Linked DNA regions of Thermococcus kodakarensis KOD1. Each later gene encodes a partner of the first gene's protein in a complex. Links are inferred from orthologs where the notes say so. Each region holds a gene or a part of one and is shown in the gene's direction. Other genes may lie near its edges.

Region 1 (3,344 bases):
GGTGAACATCAGCAAGATCAACCGCTATACCAAGGAGGGCGACGTTGTTATCGTCCCGGGAAGCGTCCTCGGTGCAGGAAGGCTTGAGCACAAGGTCGTCGTTGCAGCTTGGAAGTTCAGCGAGGCAGCCAGGAGGAAGATAATCGAGGCCGGTGGAGAGGCCATAAGCATTGAGGAGCTTATGGAGAGAAACCCGAAGGGTAGTGGAGTAATCATAATGGAGTGATGGGCCATGAGGATAATTAACGCTGAAGGACTCATACTCGGAAGGCTCGCCTCGAAGGTCGCCAAGATGCTCCTCGAGGGCGAGGAGGTAGTCATCGTCAACGCCGAAAAGGCCATCATCACCGGCAACAGGGAGGACATCTTCGCCAAGTACAAGCAGAGGACCGAGCTCAGAACCAGGACCAACCCGAGGAGGGGCCCGTTCTATCCGAAGAGGAGCGACGAGATCGTCAGGAGAACTGTTAGGGGCATGCTCCCCTGGAAGACCGACCGCGGAAGGAAGGCCTTCAAGAGGCTCAAGGTCTACGTCGGAGTTCCCAAGGAGTTCGAGGGCAAGGAGTTCGAGACCATAAGCGAGGCCCACATGTCGAGGCTTGCCACTCCGAAGTACGTTACCGTTGGAGAGGTCGCGAAGTTCCTCGGTGGAAAGTTCTGAGGTGAGAAAGATGAGGGTCATCCAGACTGCTGGTAAGAGGAAGACGGCCGTTGCGAGGGCCACCATAAGGGAAGGAAAGGGCCGCGTCAGGATCAACCACAAGCCCGTCGAGATCATCGAGCCGGAGATAGCGCGCTTCACCATCATGGAGCCGCTCATCCTTGCAGGTGAAGAGATCGTCAGCAGGGTTGACATAGACGTCAAGGTTGAGGGCGGAGGCTTCATGGGCCAGGCTGAGGCAGCTAGAGTTGCCATAGCCAGGGCCCTCGTTGAGTGGACCAACGACATGAACCTGAAGGAAAAGTTTATGAAGTACGACAGGACAATGCTCGTCGGCGACAGCAGGAGAACCGAGCCTCACAAGCCCAACCGCTCAACCAAGGGTCCGAGGGCCAAGAGGCAGAAGTCATACCGCTGATGCCTTTCCTTTAACCCTTTGAGGTGTGAAAAATGATAGTCCCCGTCAGGTGCTTCACCTGCGGAAAGGTGCTCGCAGACAAGTACTACGAGTTCAAGAAGAGGGTTGAGGCCGGGGAAGACCCGGGTAAGGTCCTCGACGACCTCGGCGTTGAGAGGTACTGCTGCAGGAGAACCTTGCTGAGCCACGTAGAGCTGATCGACCAGGTAATGGTTTATAAAGTCTACTAAAAACCGCATTTCTGGGCGGGGCCGTGGGGTAGCTTGGTCTATCCTCCCGGCTTGGGGTGCCGGAGACCCGGGTTCAAATCCCGGCGGCCCCACCAAAATTTGATCTGTGCACAGGAAGTGGGGTGGTAGTCGTGTTTAGGTACACCCGCTTTGAAAAGGCCCGCATCATTGGAGCCAGGGCTCTCCAGATAGCGATGGGAGCCCCGGTGCTAATCGATGTACCCGAGGGAATTACTCCCCTTCAGGCGGCTCTCCTCGAGTTCGAGAAGGGTGTGATACCGATCACCGTAATAAGGCCGAGCTGATGAGAGATGACGGTGATAGAGAACATAGTCGGCAGGGTAACAGTACTCAGGGGCGGCAGGTATTCGGTTGAGGTTGACGTTATAACTAGCTCGGGTTTTGGCAGGTTCGCCGCCCCGGTAGACGAGAATCCTGACCTCTACATAGCGGAAGCCCACAGGGCCGTCAGTGAGGTTGACGAGATAATAGGGCCAGAGCTTATCGGGTTTGACGCAACGGAGCAGGAGCTTATAGACAGCTATCTGTGGGAGATAGACGGCACCGAGGACTTCAGCCACATCGGTGCAAACACGGCCTTAGCCGTATCGGTTGCCACGGCAAAGGCAGCAGCCAGCGAGAAGAACCTTCCGCTCTACACTTACCTTGGCGGGACGTTCACCACCGAACTCCCAGTCCCGATACTTGAGTTCGCGAGCGACAGTGAGTTTGACTACTACGTAATGGTGCGCGACCTGATGGAGATAACCGATGTTGTTGATGCCGTAAACGGCGTGCTCTCCAACCTCAAAGAGGCGACTGTTGAAGGATACTCGGAGGCGACAGAAAAAGCCAGCAGTGAACTCGGTCTCGATGTCGCCCTGGGACTCGCCCAGAAGGCTCCCATGGACATGGAAAAACTGCTGACCCTCGTTGAAGACAACAACGTGGCTTATCTAAAGCCAATGGGTGATGAGGAGCTCTTCCTTGAGCTTATTGCCGGAACTCACGGGGTTTTTATAGATGGGGAGTACCTGTTCCGCCAGAAGGACATACTAGACAGGCGCTATTACAACGCCCTGTCCATAAAGCCGATAAATCTGGGCACGCTCACCGACTTATACAACCTTATTAACGACGCAAAGTCGGAGAGGATTGTTCCAATCCTCGCGGAGGCTCGTTTTGAGTCCTCCGACGAGGCGCTCGCCCACATGGCCGTGGGCTTTAGGTGTCCGGCGGTGGTGCTCCGCAAGGACTCCATCGCCAAGCTCAACGAGCTGATAAGGATAGCCGAAGACCTTGGTGAAAGGGGTAGGGTGATAACGTTTGAAGGATGAGGAGGTGTGAAAGGTGGAGGAGTATCTCGTTCCGCTCGACCAGTACCTTGCTGCCGGTGTCCACATCGGAACCCAGCAGAAGACCAAGGACATGAAGAAGTTCATATACAGGGTAAGGCAGGACGGACTCTACGTCCTCGACGTTAGGAAGACCGATGAGAGGCTTCGTGTCGCTGGAAAGTTCCTTGCCAAGTTCGACCCCGAGAGCATACTTGCCGTGAGCGTCAGGCTCTACGGCCAGAGGCCCGTTAAGAAGTTCGGTGAGGTCACTGGCGCCAAAGCTATACCCGGTCGTTTCCTTCCAGGAACTATGACCAACCCTCAGGTCAAGAACTTCATTGAGCCCGACGTTCTCATAGTTACCGACCCGAGGGCCGACCACCAGGCCCTTAAGGAGGCCGTTGAGATTGGAATACCCATAGTGGCCCTCGTTGACACCGAGAACTTCCTGAGCTACGTTGATATCGCAATCCCAACCAACAACAAGGGCAGGAAGGCTCTCGCCCTCATCTACTGGATACTTGCCAGGGAAGTCCTCTACAACAGGAAGGAGATCGAGAGCAGGGAAGACTTCAAGATACCGGTTGAGGACTTCGAGATGAGGATCATAAGGACCTGAGGGGAAAATTTTTAACGCCCCTCGCTTTACTTTCCCTCGCGCGGGGGTGCCCGAGCCTGGCCAAAGGGGGCGGACTTAA
Region 2 (3,311 bases), 370 kb from region 1 along the record:
ATCGTTTTCATGAGTTCGTCCCTTCTGCTTTCGATAGCCCTAAGGGCTTCAAGAACTTTCTCAAGCTCTTTGGTTACCCTCATAAACAGCTCTACCATCTCAAGAAGGCTCTCGGGATTCTCCTTCAGAAGGTCGAGGTTTATTTCCACTTCTCCACTCCTCTCGTCGCCGAGGTCAAGGCCGCGGTACCAGAAGATGTTTGGTGTTATTGTGGCGACGTAAGTTTTGGCTATATCGATGTTATAGTACTTCCTCGCTGGTCCGAGAAACGGGCCTTCTTTTTCGTAGGACTTCAAAATCCCTTCGCGCTCCATGATTTTAAGGTGCTTTGCGACTGCCGTCGAGGAAACGCTCATCTTGTTGCTGAGAAAGCTGAAGTAGCACTCAGTACAGGTGAGGTGGCTTAGTAAATCTCTCCTCACCTTGTTCCCCAGTATGTAAAAGATGTCTGGTTCAGACATGGCCAACACCTGCCCAAATCTGTGACGTAAGGTTTATATAGTGAACATTCAACCTTAGGTTGCAAACCTGGGGATTCCAGGCTGAAGATGGTTTCACACGGCTGGTTATAAACCTTTAGATGGAGGTGTTTGGTATGGGACTCATTAGCGATGCTGACAAGAAGGTAATTAAGGAGGAGTTCTTCTCAAAGATGACTAACCCGGTCAAGCTCATAGTATTCGTCGGGAAGGAGCACTGCCAGTACTGCGACCAGCTCAAGCAGCTCGTCCAGGAGCTTTCCGAGCTCACCGACAAGCTGAGCTACGAGGTCGTTGACTTCGACACTGAGGAGGGCAAGAAGCTGGCCGAGCAGTACAGGATCGACCGCGCTCCCGCCACCACCATAACCCAGGACGGCAAGGACATGGGCGTCAGGTACTTCGGCCTTCCAGCCGGCCACGAGTTCGGAGCCTTCCTTGAGGACATCGTTGACGTCAGCAACGGCACAACCGACCTCGCTCCGGACACCAAGGAGGCAATCCACGGTGTTGATAAGGACGTCAGGATACTCGTCTTCGTTACTCCGACCTGCCCGTACTGCCCGCTCGCGGTCAGGATGGCCCACAAGTTCGCCATCGAGAACACCCTTGCCGGAAAGGGCAAGATACTCGGCGACATGGTCGAGGCGATAGAGTACCCCGAGTGGGCCGACCAGTACAGCGTCATGGCCGTCCCGAAGATAGTCATTCAGGTGGACGGCGAGGACAAGGTTCAGTTTGAGGGAGCTTATCCCGAGAAGATGTTCCTTGAGAAGCTCCTCGCTGCCCTCGAGTGATTTCTTCCCTTTATATCTTCCCTTATGTACACTTTAGTCCATCATGGGACTCAAAACGGCCTCACAAGGGTTCTTAAACTTTGCGCAACCGATATAAACCTCTTTCATCCAGATACCACTCGAAAAGCTTATATATAGGAAGTCTCAGGTGGGGGGTAGTGAATCGTTCTGTAAAAAACGTTAAGGGGGCAATTCTCGGTGGCGGCGAAAAAAGAGTTTAACATATTCGATCACGTGTTAGTTCCCGAGCATAGAATCCTCAGCGAAGAGGAGAAAGAGGAGCTTCTCAAGAAGTACAGGATAAGGATATCCCAGCTCCCGCAGATAAAGGCCTCTGATCCTGCCGTCGTTGCTCTCGGCGCAAAGCCTGGCGACGTTATTGAGATCAAAAGAAAGAGTCCCACGGCGGGCTATTATTACTACTACCGCCTTGTTGTGGAGGACTGATTTTGGGGTGAGACGTTATGAGCAGGGGAGTTACCGTAACCGAGCCCACTCTAACTCCTGATGAGCTCTGGCTTGTTATGGAGTCCTACTGGAAGGAGAAGGGATTCGTCAGGCAGCATCTTGACTCGTACAACGCTTTCATCGATCACGGCCTTCAGGATGTTGTAAACGAGTTCGGGGAAGTCGTTCCAGACATACCGAACTTCAAGGTCAAGTTCGGGAAGATCCGCATAGGACAGCCCGAGTTCCAGGAGGCCCAGGGCCAGAGGAGACCCCTCTACCCGATGGACGCCAGGATAAGGAACTTGACATATTCCGCCCCGCTCTACCTTGAGATGATACCCGTCGTGAACGGGATTGAGCAGGAGCCCGTCGAGGTCAGGATTGGAGAGCTCCCGATAATGCTCAAGTCCAAGGCCTGCAGGCTCTACGGTTTGAGCGACGAGGAACTCATCAAGCTCGGCGAGGACCCGAAGGACCCTGGAGGATACTTCATCATCAACGGTTCTGAGAGGGTTATAGTTTCTATCGAAGACCTCGCCCCGAACAAGACCCTCGTTGAGAGGGATGAGAGACAGAACAAGGTTGTTGCCAAGGTCTTCTCGTACAGACACGGTTACAGAGCGCTCATTACCGTTGAAAGAAAGAAGGACGGCATTCTCTACGTTACGATACCCAACGTTCCAAAGCCTGTCAAGTTCGTCTATGTGATGCGCGCCCTCGGTCTCCTCACAGATAAGGAGATAGTCGAGGCAGTCAGCGACGACCCGAGGATACAGCAGGTACTCTTTGACAACCTCGAGGACGCGAGCGACATAAGCACCCAGGAGGAGGCCCTTGACTACATCGGCAGGCTCGCCCTCCCAGGACAACCCAAGGAGTACAGGCTCAGGAGGGCCGAGCACATCATAGACAACAACCTTCTCCCCCATATGGGTGTTGATCCCGAAAACAGGCGCGCCAAAGCCTACTATCTCGGCATGATGGCCCTCAAGGTTCTCGAACTTTCACTTGGTCTCCGCGGTGAAGACGATAAGGACCACTACGCCAACAAGAGGCTCAAGCTCGCTGGAGACCTCCTCAAAGACCTCTTCCGCGTCGCCTTTGGTCAGCTCGTCAAGGACATGCAGTACCAGATGACCAAGACCTACCAGAGGAAGGGCGAGAGGTACACCTTTGAGAACATCCAGCGCTTTGTCAGGAACTCCATAAGGCCCGACGTCCTGAGCGAGAGGATTGAACACGCATTGGCTACCGGCTCCTGGCCGGGCGGAAGGACGGGTGTCAGCCAGCTCCTCGACAGGACCAACTACATGTCAACCCTTTCACACCTCAGGCGCGTTACCTCCCCGCTCAGCAGGGATCAGCCGCACTTCGAGGCCCGTGACCTTCACGGAACCCACTGGGGTAGAATCTGTCCGACAGAGACTCCAGAAGGTCCGAACTGTGGTCTCGTTAAGAACCTTGCCCTCATGTCCCAGATAACCACAGGAATTCCCGAGAGGGAAGTTAGGGAATACCTAATGAAGATGGGCGTAGTCCCCATAGAGGAGAGAAGGCCCGCGCCTGGCCTGTATCGCGTTTACCT

The links.
Region 2: TK_RS07470 (region 1) and TK_RS05325 share a complex: the UniProt entries of both Methanocaldococcus jannaschii proteins name them as parts of the RNA polymerase complex. The link is inferred for Thermococcus kodakarensis KOD1 from one-to-one orthologs.

The regions. Positions count from the first base shown.
Region 1 is NC_006624.1:1,323,044-1,326,387, reverse strand. Bases 155-3,027 are described here. They hold TK_RS07470 (DNA-directed RNA polymerase subunit K), read left to right. Parts: upstream 155-1,440; coding sequence 1,441-1,614; downstream 1,615-3,027. Other genes in these bases: rpsB (30S ribosomal protein S2), read left to right, coding at 2,660-3,027; TK_RS07465 (hypothetical protein), read left to right, coding at 1,621-2,646; TK_RS07480 (DNA-directed RNA polymerase subunit N), read left to right, coding at 1,112-1,309; TK_RS07485 (30S ribosomal protein S9), read left to right, coding at 672-1,079; rplM (50S ribosomal protein L13), read left to right, coding at 233-661. Outside these bases: more of TK_RS07495, read left to right, coding at 1-154; more of rpsB, read left to right, coding at 3,028-3,265. UniProt on the Methanocaldococcus jannaschii protein: DNA-dependent RNA polymerase (RNAP) catalyzes the transcription of DNA into RNA using the four ribonucleoside triphosphates as substrates.
Region 2 is NC_006624.1:951,405-954,715, reverse strand. Bases 259-3,098 are described here. They hold TK_RS05325 (DNA-directed RNA polymerase subunit H), read left to right. Parts: upstream 259-1,474; coding sequence 1,475-1,723; downstream 1,724-3,098. Other genes in these bases: TK_RS05320 (DNA-directed RNA polymerase subunit B), read left to right, coding at 1,741-3,098; TK_RS05330 (protein disulfide oxidoreductase), read left to right, coding at 596-1,276; surR (sulfur metabolism transcriptional regulator SurR), read right to left, coding at 259-461. In the rest of the region: more of surR, read right to left, coding at 1-258; more of TK_RS05320, read left to right, coding at 3,099-3,311. UniProt on the Methanocaldococcus jannaschii protein: DNA-dependent RNA polymerase (RNAP) catalyzes the transcription of DNA into RNA using the four ribonucleoside triphosphates as substrates.